Regions from separate parts of the Azospirillum thermophilum genome, predicted to be linked through region 2. Evidence: riboswitches for the same ligand, from Rfam matches in the RefSeq annotation. Region 2 holds a riboswitch; each other region holds the start of a gene.
The links. A riboswitch is a leader RNA that binds a small molecule or an ion and turns the genes downstream of it on or off. The one in region 2 is predicted to bind thiamine pyrophosphate.
Positions count from the first base shown of each region.

Region 1: linked by a shared signal. The riboswitch ahead of DEW08_RS13075 (ABC transporter ATP-binding protein) and the one ahead of thiO (glycine oxidase ThiO) in region 2 are both predicted to bind thiamine pyrophosphate.
Region 3: linked by a shared signal. The riboswitch ahead of DEW08_RS28705 (ABC transporter substrate-binding protein) and the one ahead of thiO (glycine oxidase ThiO) in region 2 are both predicted to bind thiamine pyrophosphate.

Region 1 covers NZ_CP029353.1:1,437,714-1,445,184, forward strand. Annotated here, with positions in the region: gene DEW08_RS13045 (efflux RND transporter periplasmic adaptor subunit) at 1-1,200, opposite strand, end outside; gene DEW08_RS13050 (DUF192 domain-containing protein) at 1,302-1,775, opposite strand; gene DEW08_RS13055 (hypothetical protein) at 1,873-2,430, opposite strand; gene DEW08_RS13060 (hypothetical protein) at 2,427-2,999, opposite strand; gene DEW08_RS13065 (acetoin utilization protein AcuC) at 3,159-4,283, opposite strand; gene DEW08_RS13070 (DUF1194 domain-containing protein) at 4,488-5,240, shown strand; TPP riboswitch at 5,287-5,394, shown strand; gene DEW08_RS13075 (ABC transporter ATP-binding protein) at 5,388-6,149, shown strand; gene DEW08_RS13080 (ABC transporter permease) at 6,146-6,919, shown strand; gene DEW08_RS13085 (ABC transporter substrate-binding protein) at 6,916-7,471, shown strand, end outside.
Region 2 covers NZ_CP029353.1:677,827-685,297, forward strand. Annotated here, with positions in the region: gene DEW08_RS09305 (PaaI family thioesterase) at 1-401, opposite strand, end outside; gene thiG (thiazole synthase) at 451-1,248, opposite strand; gene thiS (sulfur carrier protein ThiS) at 1,261-1,476, opposite strand; gene thiO (glycine oxidase ThiO) at 1,473-2,672, opposite strand; TPP riboswitch at 2,665-2,770, opposite strand; gene mgtE (magnesium transporter) at 2,844-4,274, opposite strand; gene DEW08_RS09330 (STAS domain-containing protein) at 4,627-4,929, shown strand; tRNA gene DEW08_RS09335 (tRNA-Leu) at 5,049-5,133, opposite strand; gene lipB (lipoyl(octanoyl) transferase LipB) at 5,386-6,003, shown strand; gene DEW08_RS09345 (hypothetical protein) at 6,000-6,533, opposite strand; gene DEW08_RS09350 (DUF4139 domain-containing protein) at 6,632-7,471, opposite strand, start outside.
Region 3 covers NZ_CP029358.1:206,869-214,339, reverse strand. Annotated here, with positions in the region: gene cdd (cytidine deaminase) at 1-334, shown strand, start outside; gene DEW08_RS28730 (purine-nucleoside phosphorylase) at 348-1,196, shown strand; gene deoC (deoxyribose-phosphate aldolase) at 1,193-2,017, shown strand; gene deoA (thymidine phosphorylase) at 2,025-3,341, shown strand; gene DEW08_RS28715 (DMT family transporter) at 3,443-4,333, shown strand; gene DEW08_RS28710 (GNAT family N-acetyltransferase) at 4,396-5,235, shown strand; TPP riboswitch at 5,306-5,402, shown strand; gene DEW08_RS28705 (ABC transporter substrate-binding protein) at 5,475-6,635, shown strand; gene DEW08_RS28700 (branched-chain amino acid ABC transporter permease) at 6,640-7,287, shown strand; gene DEW08_RS32990 (ABC transporter permease subunit) at 7,284-7,471, shown strand, end outside.

The DNA.
Region 1 (7,471 bases), 760 kb from region 2:
CAGCGCGCGGGCGCCGCGCCCGCCGTCCGGACCGCCCAGCGTCGGAGCGGGACCGTCCTCGGCGGCGAGCGCCACGCCGGGCGGGCGGAAGCGCAGGGCGGCGTTGGGCAGCTTCACGACCGACGGCCGTTCGTCCACGATGATGCGCAGGTTGGCCGTCATGCCGGGAAGCAGCCGCATCTCCGGGTTCTCCACCGTGATGACCACGATGTAGGTCACGACGTTCAGGTCTTCCTTCGGCGCGAGGCGCACCTGCGAGACGCGGCCGGTGAAGCGGTCGCCGGGGAAGGCGTTGACGGTGAAGCTGACCGGCATGCCCTCGCGCACCCGGCCGATGTCGGCCTCGTCGATGTTGGCCAGCACCTCCATCTGCCGCAGGTCCTGGGCGATGGTGAAGAGGGTCGGCGCCTGCAGGCTGGCGGCCACCGTCTGGCCGGTGTTGATCGAGCGGTTGACCACCACCCCGTCGATCGGCGAGCGGATGACCGAGCGGTTGACGTCCACCTGGACGAGCTGGAGCGCCGCCTCGCGCTGGGCGACGGTGGCGCGGGCGACCTGCACCTGGGCGGCCCCGACCTCCAGCGTCGCCTCGGCCGAGGCGAGCGCCGCCTCCGCCTGACGCTTCTGGGCGAGGGCCGCGGTGACCGCGGCGCCGGCGCTGCGGGCGGCCGTCTCCGTCTTTTCCAGGTCGGCCGGCGCCACCACGCCGCGGCCGCGCAGGTCCTGCCGGCGGGCAAGGTCGCGGTCGGCGTCGCGCCGGGCCAGCTCGGCGCGCAGGAGCTGGGCGTCGGCATTGGCGACGCTGGCCCTGGCGTTGGCGGCGTCGGCCCTCGCCTTGTCGAGTTGGGCGATCTGCTGGTTGAGGCCGGCCCCGGCGGCCTCCAGGTCGGCGCGCGCCTGGGCGAGCCGGGCGTCGAGCTGGTCGCCGTTCAGCCGGGCGAGGAGCTGGCCCCTGGTGACCCGGCTGTTGAAGTCGGCGTAGAGCTCGGCGATCTGGCCGGAGAGCTGGGAGCTGACCTCGACGGTGACCAGCGCGCTCATGGTGCCGGTCGCGCTGATGGCGCTGACCAGCGGCCCCTGCTCCACCCTGGCGAGGCGGTAGGCGGGGCCGGGTTCGGCGCGCGCCAGGAACAGGACGCCCGATGCCGCCCCGATCCCGAGGAGAACCGCCGCCACACCCGTCGCCACGCGCCTGTTCATCCTGCGTTCCGTACGCGAAAGCCGCCGATCAGGGCCTTAATGTGGCGGAGCGCCGGCCGCTTGTCACCGGGCGCCGAGGAGCCGGCGGACGGGGGTGCCCGTCACTTCGCCGTGCCGAAGGCCTGATGCACCACGAGGTCGCCCGGCTTGATGCCCAGCCGCGCCGCCATGCCGCCGTTGATTTCCAGGATGCCCTTCACCGGGCCGGCCGAGTTGACGGCGTCGAGCGACTGCGGCGTCGCCCGGTCGTGGATGTTCACGATGCGGCCGTCGGCGCCGATGAACAGCATGTCCAGCGGGATCAGCGTATTCTTCATCCAGAAGCTGGCCGGCTGCGGCCGGTCGTAGAGGAACAGCATGCCGGCGTCGGCCGCCATGGACTGGCGGAACATCAAGCCCTGCGCCTGCTGCGCCGGCGTCAGGGCGAGCTCGACGTCGAAGCGGTACTTGCCGCCGGATGCGGTCTGCACCGTCAGGGAGGAACGGTCGAACCGCTCCTGCGCCTTTGCCGGAAGAACCGCCGTGAAGAGGAGGCTGAAGGTAACCATCGCGCTCAGCAGAAGCCTTCCGAACATCGCGCCCGACCATCTCAGTTATGTGGAGTAGCTGCGGGGCGGGACGATGCATCCGGCGGCATGGCTTGTCCAGCCTGCGGGGATGCCGGGCGGCGGATCACGCGGCCGGACGCCCGCCGGCGGCGGGGCCGTAGAGATCCTCCTTCACCGGGGCCACCGACTTGATCTGGTAGCCGGGCCGGGCGCTGAACCGGCGGGCCGTGCGTTCGGCGGCGTCCCGCTCGCTCTCCGCCCAGACCAGATAGTCGCGCCCGCGCGTCCAGTCGAGCGCCAGCGGGTGCGCGGCGTCGATCTCCCCGATCTGCGGGTTGATCACGGTGACCAGCCATTCCTTGTCGCTGGGATTGCGGCGGTCGCTGAGGATGAGGAGCTGCGGACGGCGCTTCGCCTGCGCCTCCCCCAGCCGCCGCTGGGCGTCGGCCTGCTTCTGGCGCAGCGCGACGATGTCCTGCATCAGCTCCTCGATCTCGCCGTTCAGCCTGTCCTCGTCGCGGTGAAGGCGGCGGATGGTGCCGTCCAGCTTGTCGATGGCGTCGCGGGCCGAGCGGACCCGGCCGCGGCTCTGGGAGACGCGGGCCTCGACCGCCAGCAGGACGTTGCCGAGCCAGGCACCGATGGCGATGATCCCCAGCAGGATCAGGAAGTTGATCATCATGCCGCGTCCACCTTCTGCCGCTGGGGCATGGCGGGCGACCGCGGCGCCTTCTGGAAGGTCTTGTTGAAGCCCAGCTTGAAGGGGAAGGCGATGTCGAGCATCTGCTTCGCCTCCTCCAGGCTGGCCGCCCAGACCTCCGCCACGTTGGTGTGGCGCCAGATGGGATTGACCTGTGAGCGGTCGCCGGAGGCGCGGGCGGTGGCGGACGCCTTCTCCTGCGTCACGACGGCGGTGAATCTGGTGAGCGAGGACTGCGGGTCGCCAACCTCGTGGACGAACAGCGGGGGCTGGTTGCCCAGATCCGCGATCAGCTTCTCGGTCTTGCGGATCTCGCCCTCCAGGCGCGACCTGTCGCCGGTCTGCTGGTTGCGCCGCTGGGTCAGGCCGTTGACGCGGGTCTGCAGTTCCTGCGCTTCGGCATGGAGGACGTAGATCTTGTTTTCGAGCTGATCAAGGCCCGAGCTGCGCTCCAGAATGCCGGGCAGCATGTCCTTCAGCATCATGGCGACCGGGACCGCGGCCGTCAGGATGACGGCAATGGCGATCAGGAACAGGGTCGTGTTCGACATGGTCCGGCTGGCGCCCCCCGGCGAGCGAGCACCGCAGCCCCGGCAGATCCGGTACTGACGATAGGATAGAAATTCCCGCATTTGTCGCAAAAGGTCAACAAATCGAAGCGGCGCCGGATGATGTTCGGGACGAACTGTCGCGCTCCGCAGCGAGATGCCTTACGCGAGGACCAGATCGGCGACGCGCTTCACCGGGTCGCGCAGCGGTCCCGGCCGCGGGTCGTCGGCCATGGTGGTGAACCAGTGCTCCGGCGGGTTGCGGCCGGCGGCGCGCGCCCAGGTCAGGCCGCGCAGCACCCGCTCCGCCTCCGCGGTCGGCGCGACGGCGGGGTCGAGCCCGGCCAGAACCGCCCAGATGCCGGCCCAGCAGCGCCCGACCGACCAGGGGTTATAGCCGCCGCCGCCCAGCACCATCGCCTGCGGCGCCAGCGGCAGCAACGCCGCCACCGCATCCCACAGCGCGCGGTTGGACAGCTCCAGCCTGCTGAGCGGATCGTCGGCCAGCGCGTCGGCCCCGGTCTGCAGGACGAGCACCTGCGGCCGGAAGGCGCGGCCGAGCGGGAGGATCGCCGCTTCCACCAGGAAGGCGAGTTCGCTGTCGTTGAAGCCCGGCGGGACCGGCAGGTTGCGCGCCATGCCGCCGGCGCGGTCCTCCGCCTTGCCGGTGAAGGGCCAGCGACCGTCCTCATGGACCGAGACGGTGAGCACCCGCTCGTCCTCGGCGAAGGCGTCCTGCACCCCGTCGCCGTGGTGGGCGTCGAGATCGACATAGAGCACCCGCTCCACCCCGTGGTCGAGCAGTTCCAGGATGCCGAGCACCGGCGCGTTGACGTAGCAGAAGCCGCTGGCCCGCGCCGGGCGGCCGTGATGGGTGCCGCCGGCGGGGGAATAGACGGTATCGGCCTGCCCGCGCAGCAGCAGCCTCGCCGCCAGCAGGGCGGAGCCGGCCCCGGTGGCCGGCCGCCGGTACATCTCCGGGAAGACGGGATTCTCGAGCCGGCCGAGGTTGTAGCGCTCCCCCGTCGCGGCATCGACGTGCTGTGCCGCCTCGGCCCGCCGCAGCGCCTCGACATAGTCGGGGGCATGGAAGCGGGCCAGTTCCCGCGGGGTCGCCATCGGGGTATCGAGATAAACGGCCTCCTCCAGCCAGCCCATCGCCCGGCTGAGGTCGATGGCGGTCGAGACGCGCGGGATCGACAGCGGGTGCTTCGTCCCGTAGGACGAGCCGCGATAGATCTCGCTGCCGATGAAGACGGGGCGGTCGAGGGGCGTCGGGCGGGTCATGCGGGGGTGAAATGGCGCGGTCCCCCATCTCCGTCAATGGGCGAAGCTGTCCGCCCGGACCCTCGACCTGCGGGGAGGGCGCGTCTGTCCATCGGGGTCCGTCCGATGCGTCCCTTGTGCGGATCCGTGCGCATACCGCCAAATGCATCTTTGCCCCGGACAGCTCCCTGCCAGAGTGGAGGGTGCCAGAGTGGAGGGCCGACGATGCTGGGTTCCCACCATGCCCGACCCGTCCTGCCGGCGGCCGTCCTCCTGGTCCTGGCGGTCGGCGCCTCCCCCCTCCCGGTGCTGGCGGAGGTTCCGGTCGACCTGGAGCTGGTGCTGGCGGTCGATGTCTCGGGCAGCGTCGACCCGGACGAGGCGAAGCTGCAGCGCGACGGCTACATCGCCGCACTGATGAACCCCAAGGTGCAGCAGGCGATCGCCGGCGGCCCCTTCGGCCGGATCGCCGCCACCTATGTCGAGTGGGCCGGCGAGAGCCACCAGCAGGTGATCGTCGGCTGGACGGAGCTGGGCGACCGCGCCAGCCTCTCCACCTTCGCCTCGGCGATCGGCGAGGCGCCCTTCACCACCGCCCATTGGACCTCGATCAGCAGCGCCATCGACTTCAGCGCCCGGCTGTTCGACGGGAACGGCTTCGAGGGGACGCGGCGGGTGATCGACGTGTCGGGCGACGGCGAGAACAACCGGGGGCGCCCGGCCGAATGGGCGCGGGACGAGGCGGTGGCGCGCGGCATCACCATCAACGGGCTGCCGATCCTGAACGACCGGCCCAACCCGCTGGGCGGCCTCGCGCCCATCGACCTGGAACGCTACTACCGCGCCAACGTGATCGGCGGCCCCGGCGCCTTCCTGGTCCCCGCCGGCGACTTCGGCGCCTTCGCCGAGGCGATCCTGAACAAGCTGCTGCTGGAGATTTCCAACGCCCCGCCGGGCACCGACGTGGCGCAGCGATAGGGCAGCCGCGCTCTTGCCCATCGGCGCGCGACGCGCCATAGTCGCTGCCTTCACTGGGGGGAGCCGATGGTCGGCTGAGAGGTCCCACGTCCGGGACGACCCCTGGAACCTGATCCGGTTCACACCGGCGTAGGGATCAGTGAGCGCATGACCATCCTGACGCCGCCCGCGGCGGTCCTTCCTCCCCTGTCCGTCACCGTGTCCGCGGCCCGCCTGACCTATGGCGGGACGCTGCTGTTCGGCGATGTCGCGCTCCATCTGGAAGGCGGCGCCACCACCTGCCTGCTGGGGCCGAGCGGGGTGGGCAAGACCACGCTGCTGCGCCTGATCGCCGGACTGGCCGAGCCGGAGCCGCCGACCCTCGTCGAGGCGGGCGACGGGGCGCCGCTGGCCGGGCGGGTCGCCTACATGGCGCAGCAGGATCTGCTGCTGCCCTGGCTGTCGGTGCTGGACAACGTGCTGCTGGGCAGCCGGCTGCGCCGGGAACGGCCGCGGCCCGAGCGGGTCGAGCGGGCGCGCGCGCTCCTGGAGCGTGTCGGCCTCGGCGGCCGGGAGGGCGACCGGCCGGCCACCCTGTCGGGCGGTCAGCGGCAGCGGGTGGCGCTCGCCCGCACGCTGGTCGAGGACCGGCCCGTGGTGCTGATGGACGAACCCTTCTCCTCGCTCGACGCGCTGACCCGGCTCAAGCTTCAGGAGACGGCGGCGGAGACGCTGGCCGGGCGCACGGTGCTGATGGTGACCCACGACCCGCTGGAGGCGCTGCGGCTCGGCCACCGGATCCATGTGATGACCGGCCGGCCGGCCGGCATCGGCCCGGCGCTGGAGCCGCCCGGACCGCCGCCGCGCCCGGTGGACGACACCGCGCTCCTCGCCCTGCAGGCGGAACTGCTGCGGAGGCTTGCCGGATGACGGCGCTGCTGCGCGGCGCCGTGACGGCCGCGGTTCTGCTCGGGCTGTGGCAGGCGGTGGTGACGCTGACCGGCCTGCCCCGCTTCATCCTGCCGGGTCCCCTGCTGGTGGCGGACGCCCTGCAGCGGCAGGCGCCGCTGCTGCTGGGCCATGCGCTGACCACGCTGGCGGAAATGCTGCTGGGGCTGCTGTTCGGCGTGGCGCTGGGGATGGCGAGCGCGCTGGCGCTGGCGAGTTTCCGCACGGCGCGGCGCTGGCTGATGCCCGTGCTGGTGGTCAGCCAGGCGATCCCGGTCTTCGCGCTCGCCCCGCTGCTGGTGCTGTGGCTCGGCTACGGCATGGCCTCCAAGGTCGCGATGGCGACGCTGATCATCTATTTCCCGGTGACGACGGCCCTGTTCGACGGGCTGCGGCGCACCGATCCCGGCTGGCTGGATCTTGCCCGTACGATGGGGGCGAGCCCGCGGGCCACGCTGCTGACCATCCGGCTGCCGGCCGCCCTTCCCGCCTTCTGGTCCGGGCTGCGGGTCGCCGCCGCCGTGGCGCCCATCGGGGCGGTGATCGGCGAGTGGGTCGGCTCCTCCTCCGGCCTCGGCTATCTGATGCTGCACGCCAACGCGCGGATGCAGATCGACCTGCTGTTCGCGGCGCTGCTGATCCTCGGCCTCTGCGCGGTGGCGCTCTATGCCGCCGTCGATGCGCTGGGCCGCCGCGTCCTTCCCTGGCTTCCCGATACGCAACCTGCTGAAGACAAAGGACCGACCCGATGAAACGGACGTTCGCAGCCGCGGCGTTTGCCACCGGACTTCTCGCCAGCCTGCCGGCCCTGGCCCAGGACAAGCTGAGCGTGATGCTCGACTGGTTCGTGAACCCCGACCATGCCCCGCTGGTGGTGGCGCAGGAGTTGGGCTTCTTCAAGGAGGCCGGACTGGAGGTGGAGCTGACCGCCCCGGCGGACCCGAACGACCCGCCGAAGCTGGTCGCCGCCGGCAGGAGCGACCTCGCCATCTCGTACCAGCCGCAGCTCATCGTGCAGGTGGACGAGGGGCTGCCGCTGGTGCGCGTCGGCACGCTGGTCTCGACGCCGCTGAACTCGGTCGTCGTGCTGCGTGACGGGCCGATCAAGACGATGAAGGACCTGAAGGGCCGCAAGGTCGGCTTCTCGGTCGGCGGGTTCGAGGATGCGCTCCTCGGCGCCATGCTGGAGAAGCACGGGCTGAGCCTGAAGGACGTGCAGCTCGTGAACGTGAACTTCTCGCTGTCGCCCTCCATCCTCTCGGGACAGGTCGACGCGGTGGTCGGCGCCTTCCGGAACTTCGAGC
Region 2 (7,471 bases):
GCGCAGAGCTTCTCCTCGCCCTTCTCCAGCATCGACACCTCGACCGTGGTGATGACCAGGGTGCGGCCGGGCTTCACGACGCGGGCACGGGCGATCATCACCTCGCCCTTGGCGGGGGACAGCAGGTTGACCTTGAACTCCACCGCCAGCACCTCGCTGCCGGCCGGCATCAGGCTGTAGGCGGCATAGCCGCCGGCATTGTCGGCCAGGGTGGAGACCATGCCGGCGTGGAAATAGCCGTGCTGCTGCGTCAGCTCCTCGCGGAAGGGCAGGCGCATCTCGCAGAAACCGGGCTCCACCGCGGCCAGTTCGATGCCAAGCGTGCGGACGATCGGCTGGCGCTCGAAACTGGCGAGGCAGCGGGCCTTCCAGTCGGGGTCGCGGGGGTCGAAGGTCGCCAAGGCTGCTCGCTCCTGCCTGTCGGTCGGGGAGGGCCAGAGTGCGTCAGCCTCAGCTTCCGATCAAGCCGAGTTGCGGACTGGACGGCTCGGCGAAACCGCGCACCGGGATGCGCCCGGCCAGCCGGGCGGCGCGGCCGGCGGCCACCGCGTCGCGCATCGCCGCCGCCATCCGCACGGGGTCGAGCGCCTTGGACACCGCGCTGTTCAGCAGGACGGCGGCGCAGCCCAGCTCCATCGCCAGCGCCGCGTCGGACGCGGTGCCGATGCCGGCGTCCAGCACCACCGGGACGGGGCTGCGGGCGCAGATCGTCTCGATGGCGTGCGGATTGCGGATGCCGAGGCCGGAGCCGATGTAGGAGCCGAGCGGCATCACCGCCGCCGCCCCCAGGTCGGCCAGCTTGCGGCAGGTCACCGGGTCGTCGTTGCAGTAGGGCAGCACGGTGAAGCCGTCGGCCACCAGCTCCGCCGTCGCGCGCAGCAGCTCCTCCACGTCGGGATAGAGCAGCTCGCGGTCGCCGATCACCTCCAGCTTGATCCAGCCGGTGCCCAGCGCCTCGCGGGCGAGCTGGGCGGTCAGCACGGCCTCCCGGGCGGTCAGGCAGCCGGCCGTGTTGGGCAGCAGCCCCAGCCGGTCGCCGAAGCGCTGCGCCAGCACGTCCACCAGGCTCTCCGAATAGCCGTCGAGGCTGATGCGGCGGATCGCCAGCGTGGCGAGTTCGGTCCCGCCGGCGGCCAGCGAGTCCAGCATCACCTGCTGGTTGGGATAGCCGGCGGTGCCGAGGAAGAGGCGCGAGCCGAAGCGGCGGCCCGCGATGGTCAGGACGTCGTCCTGCGCGTCGATGGTCATGGGAGGAATCCTTCAGCCGCCCTGCAGGGGGCGGACGATCTCGATGCGGTCGCCGGGGGCGAGCGGGGTTTCGGCCCAGCGGCGGGCGGGGACGACGGCGCCGTTCAGGGCGACCGCGACCCCGCGCGTCCCGGCGGCGATGCCGCGGGCGGCCAGCAGGGCGGCGACGGTGGGGGTGTCGGGCGGCAGGGCCTCGTCCCGGCCGTTGATGTGCAGCGTGGCGGTCATGCCGGCAGCTCCGTTCCCTGGGCGTGCTCCCCGGTGGAACGCTCCGCCGTGAAGCGGTCGATGGCGAAGGGGCGGATCAGCGGGTCGGTCTCGCCGGTCAGCACCAGCCGGGCGACGGCGTCGGCGGTCACCGGGGTCAGCAGGATGCCGTTGCGGTGGTGGCCGGTCGCCAGCACGAGCCCGTCCACCGCGCAGGCGCCGAGGATCGGCGCGTCGTCCCGGCTGCCGGGGCGGAAACCGGCCCAGCTCTCCTCGATCGGCAGTTCGGCGATGCCGGGCAGGGCGCGGTAGGCGCCTTCCAGCAGCGCATATTGGCCGCCGGCCGTCAGCCGGTCGTCGAAGCCGCGCTCCTCCGTCGTGGCGCCGATCAGCAGCCGGCCGTCCAGCCGCGGGATCAGGTAGGTGCCGGGCGTCCAGACGACATGGCTCAGCAGCGCAAAGCGCGGGTCCATCCGCAGGCAGAGCATCTGCCCCTTCACCGGCCGCACCGGCGGGCGGGCGGCGGGGGGCAGCCCCTCGATGCGGCCGGACCAGGCGCCGGCCGCCAGCACCACCCGGTCGGCCGCGACCAGCCGGTCGCCGATCCGCAGGCCCACCGCGCGCCCCTTCTCCACGGCGACGGCGGAGACCTCGACGGACTCGTGCACGATGGCGCCGGCCGCCAGCACGGCGCGCTGCAGCGCCGCGGCGAGCTTGCGGTTGTCCACCTGATGGTCCTCGCGGCAGTAGAGCGCGCCGGAGACGCCGGGCTGCAGATAGGGCTCGCGCCGCCGCACCTCGGCCCCCTCCAGCCACTCCACCGGCAGGCCGAGCCCGCTCTGGAAGCGGTGGAGCACCCGCAGCTTCGCCAGATCGTCGATGGTCGTCGCGATGACCATCGTGCCCTCGCCGCGCAGGTCGACGGACAGGCCGGACGCCTCCTCCAGCTCCGCCGCGAAGGAGGGCCACAGCGCCTGGCTGGCGCGGGTGAGGGGAAGGAGCGGCTGTTCGCCCGGCTCGGTCTCCACGCAGGCGGCGAGCATGCCGCCGGCCGCGTGGGTGGCGCCGCGGCCGGCGGGGCCGCGGTCGAAGACCTCGACCCGGCAGCCGGCGGCGGCCAGCCTCCAGGCGATGGATAGGCCGATGGTGCCGGCGCCGATGACGGCGACGGAGGGACGGGAAACGGATTGAGGACGTAAAGACGGCGCGTCGATCATGCGTCGGCTCCCTTCGCTGGCATTATCCAGACAGGTTCGATGGGTATGATCTCAGCCGCACGGGACTCAATCCCCGCGCAGCACCCCAAGCCAATGCACGCACTGTCGCGGGACGGCGCCCGCGATGCAAGCGGAAAGTGCGCCTGCACTCCCTAAAGTAGAATGCTCCCCCTACAGCAGGAAGGCGGAGGCCAGCCCCAGGAAGGCGAAGAACCCGATGACGTCGGTGACGGTGGTGAGGAACACCGCGCTCGCCACCGCCGGATCGACGTTCAGCGCCTTCAGCCCCAGCGGGATCAGGGCGCCGGACAGCCCGGCGATCACCAGGTTGATGACCATCGCCCCGGCGATCACCAGCCCGATGGTCGGGCCGTACCAGAACCAGGCGATCAGCCCGACCATCACGGCGAAGACCAGCCCGTTGATCAGCCCGACCAGCGCCTCCTTCCCCACCACGCGCGGCGCATTGGCCGAGGACAGCTCGTGCGTCGCCAGGGCGCGCACCACGACGGTCAGGGTCTGGGTCCCGGCGTTGCCGCCCATCGAGGCGACGATCGGCATCAGCACCGCCAGCGCCACGATCTGGGCGATGGTGCCCTCGAACAGCGAGATGACGCCCGAGGCGACGAAGGCGGTGGCGAGGTTGACGGTCAGCCAGCCGACGCGCGACCGGGCGATGGCGCCGATGCCGCTGAACACGCCGGTGTCGCCCGCCCCGCCCAGCTTGCGGATGTCGTCCTCCGCCTCCTCGTCGATGATGTGGACGACGTCGTCGACGGTGATGACGCCGATCAGCCGCCCGCCGGCATTCACCACCGGGGCGGAGACCAGGGCGTATTGGCGGAAGAGGTTCGCCACCTCCTCCTGGTCCGTGGTGGCGGGGATGACGTGCAGGTCCTGCGTCGCCAGCGCATCGATGCGGGTGGAGCGGTGCTGGCGCAGCAGCCGCGACAGCGGCACCGCCCCGACCACCCGGTAGAGCGGATCGACCACGAAGATGTCGTAGAAATCCTCCGGCAGCTCGTCCGCCGCGGCGCGCAGATAGGCCACCGTCTTGCCGACCGTCCAGAACTCCGGCACCGCGACCAGCGCGCGCTGCATCAGGCGGCCGGCGGTGTACTCCTCGTAGGCCAGATTCTCCTGCACCAGCGCGCGGTCGGCGGCCGGCAGGTTGTCCAGGATGCTCTGGCGGGTCTCCTCGTCGAGATCCTCGATCAGGTCGACGGCGTCGTCGGTGTCGAGTTCCGCGACCGCGGCGGCGAGCTCCTTGGGCTCGAACCGCTCGACCACCGATTCGCGCAGATCGGGGTTCAGGTAGGACAGCACCTCGCCGTCGAAGCCCGGGCGCAGGATCTCGATCAGCGCCTCGCGCTCGTCGGGGCCGATCTGCTCGATCAGGTCGGCGACGTCGGCGGCGTGCAGCCCGTCCAGCGCGATGCGCACCGCGTCGGCCCCGCCGGCGCGCAGATGCTCGACGACCTCCTGCACGAAGTCGGGCTCGACGCCGTAGGGCCGCTCCTCCTCGCCGTCCTCGCGGGGCGGCGGGGCACGCTCCGCCCGCCGGCGCGCGTCATCGTCCGGATCGATCTCCGGCGGGAGCACCGGCGCCCCGTCGGGTCGGGCACCGCTGATCTGGGGTCGGTGTGCATGGGACACCCTCCCTTCACGATGAGCAACGGGGGACGCATGGCAACGGTCCAACAACAGGACGGTCGGCCAGGACGAACCGGCGTTTGCAGGTTGGGGAACGATACCCCGGCCGAAAGGGACGGGGCTCGCCCCCCGAGATATAGGCGGATCGCCGCCAAGTCCAGCGCTGCGGGCGGCGGAGGCGGCCTCCCCGTGCCGGGCCCCGCATTTGTCCCCGACCGGCGGCCGGGGGCGGGCCTTGCGCCGGGCGCGCGCTTCATGGTCCATGGTCGGCAGACGCCAAAGCGCCCGGACGGATCGGTCGATGGAGTATGCGCTCGCCAAGGTCCAGGGGGAGGACGGGATCATCCTGTCCGGCCGCTTCACCTATGACGACGGCGGGCGCTTCCATGCCCTGCTGGCGGATTGGGACTTCGCGGCGCGGCCGGTCCTGCCGCTCGACCTGCGCTACCTGACCTTCATCGATTCGGCGGCCATCGGGATGCTGTTCATCCTGGCCGGGCGCTGCCGCGAGGCCGGCGGCCATGTCGCCGTCGCCAACGCCCAGCCGCAGGTCCTGCGGACCCTGCGCCATGCGGCGCTGGACACCTGGTTCGAATTCCGCTGAGGACGGCCGTGCTGACGGCGGCCGTCGCGGCTGCCCGAGCCCGGAAAAGCGAAACGGGCCTTGCGGCCCGTCTTTCATCGCCTGACTTGTTGCCTGTCACTCCGCCCCGGGAGGGAGAGTGGTGCGGTCGAGAAGACTCGAACTTCCACGGGTTGCCCCACAGCGACCTCAACGCTGCGCGTCTACCAATTCCGCCACGACCGCACGAGGCTGGTAGACCCGATGTCGCTCACCGCGTTCATCGGGTGGAGCGGGGAAATAGCAGATCCCCAGGGGGCGATCAAGCGATACAATCGCCTCTGCGAAAAAAAACGACACGAGCCCCCAGAACCCCCGATGAGCTTCCTTCCCGACACCGCCGCCATCCCCACCGCCGTTCCGGCCGCCATCTCCACCGCCGCCCCCGGCGACGTCCAGTGGCTGATTTCCGACGAGCCCGTCGCGTACCCCGACGCGATGGCCTTCATGGAGGCGCGGGTGGAGGAGATCCGCGCCGGCACGGCGCCCGAACTGGTCTGGCTGCTGGAGCATCCGCCGCTCTACACCGCCGGCACCAGCGCCCGCGACGAGGATCTGCTGCAGCCCGACCGCTTCCCCGTCTACCGGACCGGCCGTGGCGGCCAGTTCACCTATCACGGGCCGGGCCAGCGCGTGGCCTACGTCATGCTGGACCTGAAGAAGCGCGGCGCCGACCTTCGCGCCTATGTCCGCGACCTGGAGGAGTGGATCATCCGCACGCTCGCCAGCTTCAACATCAAGGGCGAGCGGCGCGAGGGCCGCGTCGGCATCTGGGTGGACAAGGGACCCTATGGCGGGCTGAAGGGGCAGGAGGACAAGATCGCCGCCATCGGCGTCCGGGTCCGCCGCTGGGTCAGCTTCCACGGCATCGCGCTGAACGTCGAGCCCGACCTGTCGCATTTCGGCGGCATCGTGCCCTGCGGCATCTCCGAGCATGGCGTGACCTCCATCGTGGCGCTCGGCCACCCGGTGATGATGGAGGACGTCGATTCGGCGCTGATCGCCGCCTGGGGCGAGGTGTTCGGCGATCCGGCCGCGAAGGCGGGGGAGGGCTAATACCGGCCCGGCGGCGTCCCGCCGGGCTTCGCGCCGGCGCCCGCGGCCGTCTCCGGCTGGGCGTCGTTCAGCACCCGGGCATCCTCGTTGGTGATGGACAGCACGGTGCAGCTCGTCGCGTCGCCGTCGCGGAACAGGTAGATCAGCTTGCGGTCGGCCTTCTTCTGCGGATCGTGCAGGTTCAGCCCGTGGCCGAAGGCGACCCCCAGCACCTCGCCCTTGAAATAGGCGCGGAAGCGCAGCGGCATCAGCTCGCGGAACCGCCGGGCGGCGCAGTCGCGGCTGAGATCCTTCTCGAACCTGCCGGCCCGGCGCCAGTCCTGGGTGGAGCGGATCGTCACCCATTGCGGCGGCAGCGCGAAGGAGGTGATGGGCGGCGCCAGCGGCAGGTCCCGGCCCGGCGGCACCGGCGCCATGTGGTCCGGCGCCGTCCGTTCCAGCGGGCCCTTCGCCGCGGCCGGCGCGCCGGCCAGGAGGGCGAGCAGCGCCGCCGCGAGGGCGGCCGGAAGGCCGGAGCGCCGCATCGTCATCACCAGCCCGCCTCCGCTGCGACCATTGTCCCGCCCCGCTTCCCGCCGCCCTCCGATCCCTACGCGCGACAGCTTGAGAAAAGGTTGAAGCCGCGGCCTCAGAGCCGCAGGCCGCGCACCTGGTCGGTCAGGGTCCTGCGCGCCGCCTCGACCTCGCCGCGGGCGGCGGTCAGGCTGCGGGAGAGGCCGTCCAGCCGGGTCTCGATCTCGCCCATCTTGGCCAGCGTGCGCTTCTGCAGGTCGCTGCCGTTGGGCAGGGCGCCGAGATTCTCGCGCAGCCGCTCCTGCTCCTTCACCTGTTCGGCCTGCTCGCGCTCCAGACCGGCGACGCGCCGCTCCTTCTCCGCCAGGGTGGCGCGCAGGGCGCCGACCCTGCCCAGCGCCTCGCGCACCGGGGCGGGGAGCTGCGGCGCGGCGGCCAGCGCCACGATGCGGTCGGGGTCGAGATCGGTCAGCACCATCCGCTCCTGCCGCGGGCGCTCGGTCACCACGGCCAGCGCGACGGTCTTGCCCGCCGGGACGGCGACCGGCAGGCGCCAGGCGCCGGGCGTGGCCTCCACCGTACCCCCGGCCGCCGGCCTGGGCTCCACCAGATCCCAGCCGCCGCGCCGCGGATGCTCGATCACCACGCTGCGGTCCTCGCGGGCGCCGGCCAGCGTGTAGGTGGTGGTCTGCCGCTCGGTCACGGTGAGCTGCAGAACCCCGTCGGCCAGCGTGGCGCGCGACAGCGTCTCGTCCGGCCGCTCCGCCCGGTCGATGGTCAGGTCCTGGTCCACCGCGAAGGACAGCATCCGCTTCTCGCCGGCCGGCAGGGTCGCCATGCGGGCGTCGCCGACGAAGGCGGCGCCGGCCGCGGTCTGGTCGAACAGCGTCAGCACCCCGGGGGGAAGCGCGCCGCCGGTATCGTTGTCGAGCCGGACGGCGGCCAGCGGATGGCG
Region 3 (7,471 bases), on a different replicon from region 2:
CAAGGTCGGGGCCGCCATCCTCGGCGAGTCGGGCCGCGTCTTCCTCGGCGCCAACGTCGAGAACGCCGCCTATCCGCAGGGCCACTGCGCCGAGGCCTCGGCCATCGGGGCGATGATCGCGGCGGGCGACCGGCGCATCCGCGCCGTCGCCGTGGTGGGCGGCGAGGCCGGCGGCGACCTCTGCACGCCCTGCGGCGGCTGCCGGCAGCGCATCCGGGAGTTCGCGGCCGACGACGTGCCGATCCATATCGGCGATGCCGGCGGCCTGCGCCGGACCTTCACGCTGGGCGAGCTGTTGCCCTATTCATTCGGCCCCACCAATTTGAGCTTCTGACCGGAGTGTTCCCATGACCGCTGCCCGCGCCGCCGCGGAAATCCTGCACCGTGCCGCCGGGCACCGCCCGCGGGTCGGGATCGTGCTCGGCTCCGGACTCGGCGCCGTCGCCGACCGGGCCGAGGACGCGGTCGCCATCCCCTATGCGGAGCTGCCGGGCTTCCCGGTTCCCAGCGTCTCCGGCCATGCCGGGCGCTTGGTGGTCGGTCGCATCGCCGGGGTCGAGGTCGCGGTCATGCAGGGCCGCGTCCACGCCTATGAGGGCAACGGCTTCGACGCGCTGAAGACCGCGGTGCGGGCGCTGAAGCTCGCCGGCTGCGAGATGCTGGTGCTGACCTGCGCCGCCGGCTCGCTGCGGACCGAGGTCGGGCCGGGCCGGCTGATGATGATCGCCGACCACATCAACCTGCTGGGCGCCAACCCGCTGACCGGCCCCAACGACGACGCCTTCGGCCCGCGCTTCCCGTCCCTGACCGACGCCTGGGATCCGGCGCTGCGCCGGGTGATGGCCGGGACGGCGGAGATGCTCGGCATCGATCTGGCCGAGGGCGTCTATGCCGCCTTCCCCGGCCCGAGCTTCGAGACGCCGGCCGAGGTGCGGATGATCCGGGGGCTGGGGGCCGACGCGGTCGGCATGTCGACGGTGCCGGAATGCATCATCGCGCGCCATTGCGGCCTGCGGGTCGCCGGCTGCGCCGTCATCACCAACCTCGGCGTGGGGCTCGGCGACGGGCCGGTGGACCACGACCAGACTCTGCGTGCCGCCTCGGCCGCGGCTGCCGACCTGGAGCGGCTGCTGGTGGCCTTCATCGAGCGTATCAAGGACCTATCCCTCGACGAGAAGGACGGAGCCCGGTCATGAAACTGTCCGCCGACCTGCAAAGCGCGCTCGACGCCTCGCGCAGCGTTCCGTCCGATCCGGACGTGGCCTGCCGGGCGGTCGGGCTGCTCGACCTCACCAGCCTGAACGGCGACGACACCGACCGGGTGGTGGAGGCGCTGTGCGCCCGCGCCGTCACCCCGGTCGGCCCGGTGGCCGCCGTCTGCGTCTGGCCCCGCTTCGTGGAGACCGCCCGCCGGGCGCTGGAGGGGACACCGGTGCGCGTCGCCACCGTCGTCAACTTCCCGACCGGAGAGGCCGACGCCCCCTCCGTCGCCGCGGAGACGCGGCGCGCCATCGACACCGGCGCGCAGGAGATCGACGTGGTGCTGCCCTACCAGGCCTTCATCGACGGCGCCCGCACCCAGCCGATGAGCGTCGTGCGCGCCTGCCGCGAGGCCTGCGGCGAGGGCATCCCGATGAAGGTGATCCTGGAATCGGGGACCTATCCCGATCCGGAGCTGCTGGCCTGGGCGGCGCGCGACTCGATTGCCGCCGGGGCGGACTTCCTGAAGACCTCCACCGGCAAGACCCAGCCGGCCGCGACGCTGGAAGCGGCTGCGGTGATGCTGGACACCATCCACGATTCGGGCAGGACGGTCGGCTTCAAGGCGTCGGGCGGCATCCGCACGGCCGACGAGGCGGTGTCCTATCTGGCGCTGGCCGAGCATCTGCTGGGCAAGGGCTGGGCGACGCCGCAGACCTTCCGCTTCGGCGCCTCCAGCCTGCTCGACGCGCTGCTCGCCACCTGCGGGCACGGCGCGCCGGGCGATGCGATGCAGCCGGCAACCGCGGGATACTGAGGTGACGATGCTTCCGCAGGAAATCATCCGGGTGAAGCGCGACGGCGGCACGCTGGACGCCGCCGCCATCCAGGCCTTCGTCCGCGGCATCACCGACGGCTCGGTGACCGAGGGGCAGGCCGCGGCCTTCGCCATGGCGGTCTTCTTCCGCGGCATGTCGCTGGACGAGCGGGTGGCGCTGACCCGCGCGATGCGCGATTCCGGCACGGTGATGGACTGGCGCCCGCTCGACCTGCCGGGGCCGGTGATCGACAAGCACTCGACCGGCGGCGTCGGCGACAAGGTCAGCCTGATCCTGGCACCGGCGCTTGCCGCCTGCGGCGGCTTCGTGCCGATGGTCTCGGGCCGCGGCCTGGGCCATACCGGCGGCACGCTCGACAAGTTCGAGAGCATTCCCGGCTATCGCGCCAAGCCCGATCCGGAGCTGCTGCGCCGCGTGGTGAAGGAGGTCGGATGCGCCGTCATCGGCGCCACCGACGACATCGCGCCGGCCGACCGGCGGCTCTACGCCATCCGCGACGTGACGGCGACCGTCGAGTCGCTGGACCTGATCACCGCCTCCATCCTGTCGAAGAAGCTGGCGGCCGGGCTGGACGCGCTGGTGATGGACGTGAAGTTCGGCTCCGGCGCCTTCATGGCCGATCTCGACAAGGCGGCGGGGCTGGCGGAGAGCATCGTCACCGTCTCGCGCGGCGCCGGCCTGCCGGCGGTCGGGCTGCTGACCGACATGAACGAGGTGCTGGGCCGCAGCGCCGGCAACGCGCTGGAGATGCGCGAGTGCCTCGCCATCCTGCGCGGCGAGCCGGCCGACGGCCGCCTCTACGAGGTGACGGCGGAGCTGGCGGCGGAGCTGCTGGCGCTGGCCCGGCTGGCGCCGGACGCCAAGGTCGGCCGGGCGATGTTCGACGAGGCGATGCGCAGCGGGGCGGCGGCGGAACGCTTCGCCCGCATGGTGGCGGCGCTGGGCGGCCCGTCCGACCTGCTGGAGAACCCCGACCGCCACCTGGACCGGGCGCCGGTGGTGCGGCCGGTGACGGCGGAGCGGCCGGGCTTCGTCGCCGCCATCGACACCCGCGCGGTCGGCATCGCCGTGGTGGCGCTGGGCGGCGGTCGGACCAAGGTCACCGACGCCATCGACTTCGCGGTCGGGCTGGACGAGGTGGCCGGTCTGGGGGCGGAGGTCGGGCCGGCCGGCCGGCCGCTCGCCATCGTCCATGCCCGCAGCGAGGCCCAGGCCGATCAGGCCGCCCTGGCCCTGCGCCGGGCCTTCACCCTGTCGGACCGGCCGGCGGAACGCGGGCCGCTGATCGCCCGCCGCATCTGACGGGCATCGTCGGCGAACCGGAAGGACGCGGGGCGGACTGAGGGTCTGACCCGCGTTCGCGGCATTGGGCAGCGCGACGTCATGCCGCTACTTTGGGCATCATGACAGAAGCCCGCGCCCTTCCGGCGGTTCCCGATTCCGTCCGCTACGCCACCGCCTGCTACCTGTCGGCGGTGCTGCTGTTCGGCATGATGGACACGCTGATCAAGCTGCTGTCGGCGGAGTACCCGGTGCCGCAGCTCATGTTCGTGCGGTCGCTGGTGGCGCTGCTGATCGTCGGCGGCTGGGCGGTGGCGCGGGACGGCAACGTCGCCTCGCTGCGCACCCGGCGCTCGCTCGGCCATGTCTGGCGGGCCTTCGCCGGACTGATCTCCATGGGCTGCTTCTTCTACGCCTTCAAGCATCTGCCTCTGGCCGAGGTCTATGTGCTGAGCTTCGCCGGGCCGCTGTTCATCACCGCCCTGTCGGTGCCGCTGCTGGGCGAGACGGTGGGCTGGCGGCGCTGGGCGGCGGTGCTGGTCGGCTTCGCCGGGGTGGTCATCATGGCCGGGCCGTCCTCCTCCGGCGCGCCGCTGCTGCCGGTGCTGGTCGGTCTGACCGCCGCCTTCTTCTATGCGCTGGCTGTGCTCGCCGTGCGCGGACTGGCGCGGACCGAGACGAGCACCTCTACCGTCGTCTACCTGCTGCTGACGACGACGGTGGTCAGCGGGGTCCTGACGATTCCGGTGTGGGAGACTCCGGACGCCCGCGGCCTCGGGCTGATGGCGCTGGTCGGCACGCTGGGGGCGGCGGCGCAGGTGCTGCTGACCCAGGCCTTCCGCCGCGCTCCGCCGGCCACGGTGGCGCCCTTCGAGTATACCGGCATGATCTGGGCGACGCTGTTCGGCTTCCTGGTGTTCGGCGAGGTGCCGACCCCGGCGGTGCTGGCCGGCGCGCTGGTCATCATCGGCAGCGGCCTCTACATCCTGCACCGCGAGACGATGCGTCGGTGATGCGGTAGAATCATCCCGTGCGGACGGCGCCGGGCCGTCCGGCCGCAGGGGAGGACGGGAGCGTGCAGGGCTATCGCATCGGGGTGATGAGCCGGGCCGAGCTGGATCTGGCGGTGGACTGGGCGCGGGCGGAGGGCTGGAACCCCGGCCTGCACGATGCCGGGGCCTTCCATGCCGCCGATCCCAGCGGCTTCCTCGCCGGTCGGCTGGACGGCCGGCCGGTCGCCAGCATCTCCGTCGTCCGCTATCCCGGCAGGTTCGGCTTCCTCGGCTTCTACATCGTGCGGCCGGAGGCGCGCGGCCGCGGCTATGGCTGGCAGCTCTGGCAGGCGGGCCTGAAGCACCTGGAGGGCTGCACCGTCGGCCTGGACGGCGTGGTGGCGCAGCAGGAGAACTACCGCCGGTCGGGCTTCGCGCTCGCCTACCGCAACATCCGCTTCGGCGGGGCGCCGCCGCGCGGCGCCATCGGGCGGCGGCCGGCCGACGCGCGGACGGTGCCGTTCGACCGGCTGCTGGCGCTCGATTCCGCGCTGTTCCCGGCCCCGCGGCCGGGCTTCCTCGCCAACTGGATCGCCCTGCCTGGGACGACGGCGCTCGCCGCTCTGCGGGACGGCGGCCTCGCGGGCTTCGGCGTCATCCGGCCCTGCCACAGCGGCCACAAGATCGGCCCGCTCTATGCCGACGACGACGCCACGGCCCGCGACCTGCTGCTGGCGCTCGCGGAGCAGGCGGGGGAGGGGCCGGTCTACCTCGACGTGCCGGAGGTCAACGCCCCGGCCGTCCGCCTGGCGGAGGAGCTGGGGCTGACGCCGCAGTTCGAGACCGCCCGCATGTATCTCGGGCCGGCTCCCGCCGTCGACACCAGCCGGCTGTTCGGCGTCACCACCTTCGAGCTGGGGTGAGCGCCGGATCGAAGGGCAGGGCCAAGGACCGGGGTTGACAAGCCGCCCGCCCCGGTCCAACTCTCGCGCCACCACACGGCTGGGGTGCCTGCGGCGACGCGGGCTGAGAGACACCCATCGAACCTGATCCGGGTCATGCCGGCGAAGGGAGCCGCCCGTTCTCGAGAACCGCCGGACCGGCATCCTCCTCGCGACGGCCTCCCCGCCCGCCATGCCCGGGCAGCAGGAGGAGAGACGACATGCGGCGGCTTACCCACTCCCTGATCGCGGCCTCCCTGATCGCAGGATCGGCCCTCGCCACGGCTGCCCCTCCGGCGGCCCGCGCGGCCGGATCGGGGGAGCCCGCCGCCTTCCCGGTCCTGGTGCCGCTGACCGGCTTCCTGTCGCTGGAAGGCACCAGCCAGCGCAACGGCGCGCTGCTGGCGCTGAAGGAGGCCCCGCCCGACGTCGCCGTGGCCGGCGAGGTGATCGATACCGGCACCTCGCCCGAAGCCGCGGTGACGGCGCTGGAGCGGGCGGCCGGGCGCGGCCGGGTGGCCGGCGTGGCGGCCAGCATGCTGGGCACCCAGATGCTCGCCATGCTGCCGCTGGCGGCGGAGCTGAAGCTGCCGCTGATCACCGTGTCCGGCACCGCCTCGATCACGGAACAGGGCAATCCCTGGGTCTTCCGCTTCTTCCCCGGCGACGCGGTGACCAAGACCGCCCATGCCCGCTATGTGGTGGAGGAGCTGGGCAGGACGCGGCCGGCGGTCATCTACCAGACCACCGCCTATGGCCAGAGCGGCCGGACCCACCTCGCCGCCGCCTTCAAGGCGCTGGGCGTCGAGCCGGTGTTCGAGGAGGGGGTCGATCCCGCCGCCAAGGACCTGCTGCCGGTGCTGACCAAGGCGCTCGCCGCCAATCCCGACGTGCTGGTGCTGCACCTCCATGCCGGACCGACGGCGCTGCTGCTGCGGCAGGCGGCGGCCAACGGGGTGACGGTGCCGATCGTCGCCGGCTCCGCCATGCACCAGCCGAGCACGGCCGCCCTGCTGGAGCCGGCCGAATTGAAGGGCGTGTGCGCGGAGACCGCCGCCTCGCCCATTTCCGGCGGCTCGCCGGAGATGGAGTCGTTCACCCGCGCCTACCGCGCCGCCTTCAATGCGGAGCCGGACGCCTTCGCGCTCGGCCAGTATGACGGCATGCGCATGGCGGTGGAGGCGGCCAGGGCCGGCGCCCGCACGCCCGAGGAGATCCGCAAGGCGCTGTCCGCCACCAGCTACCGGGGCCTCGCCATGACCTATGCCTCGGACGGCAAGGGGAACATGGCGCATTCCGCCGTCATCGTCTGCTTCGACGGCACCTCGCGCGTGCCGGCGGTGGCGAAGCGCTACGACAACGTCACGGGCGTGGTGAAGTAAGGCCATGACCGCCCTCCAGCTCCTCCTGAACGGGGTCGCGCTGGGGGCGGCCTATGCGCTGGTGGCGCTCGGCTTCGTCCTGGTGCTGAACGCCACCGCGGCGGTGAATTTCGCGCAGGGCGACCTCGTCATGGCCGGCGGGCTGCTGGCGGTGGCGCTCGCCCCGCCGGTGGCGCAGGCGGTGCCGCTGCCGGGCCTGCTGCTGTTGCCGCTGGTGATGGCGCTGATGGCGGGGCTGGGACTGCTGCTTGCCGCCGTGGCCTATCTGCCGCTGCGCGGCCGGCCGCCGGTCGCGGTCTTCATCAGCACCATCGCGGTCGGCATCATCCTGCAGAACGGCGCCTCCGTCCTGTTCGGGCCGGAGCCGCGGGCCGCGCCGCCGCTGGTCACCGGGCAGACGCTGCGCGTCGGCGACCTCGTGGTGCCGGAACAGTCGCTCGCCATCGTCGCGGTGGCGGCGCTGCTGATCGGTCTGCAGCAATGGGTGTTCGGCCGCACGCAGCTCGGCCGGCGGCTGCGCGCGACGGCGCAGGATCCGGAGATGGCGCGGGCCTGCGGCGTGCCGGTGACGGGGATGATCCTGCTGACCTTCGCCATCGCCGCCGCCTTCGCCGGGCGGCGGGCCTGCTGCTCGCCAACCGCTATTTCGTGACGCCGACCGCGGGCGGCGACCTGATCCTGAAGGCCTACATCGCCGTGACCATCGGCGGCTGGGGCTCCGTTCCCGGGGCGGTGGCGGGCGCGCTGCTGATCGCGCTGTTCGAGGTGGGGGTGTCCTCGCTGCTCTCCTACCCGGTGGCGCTCGGGCTGCTCTATGCCACGCTGCTGGTCATCCT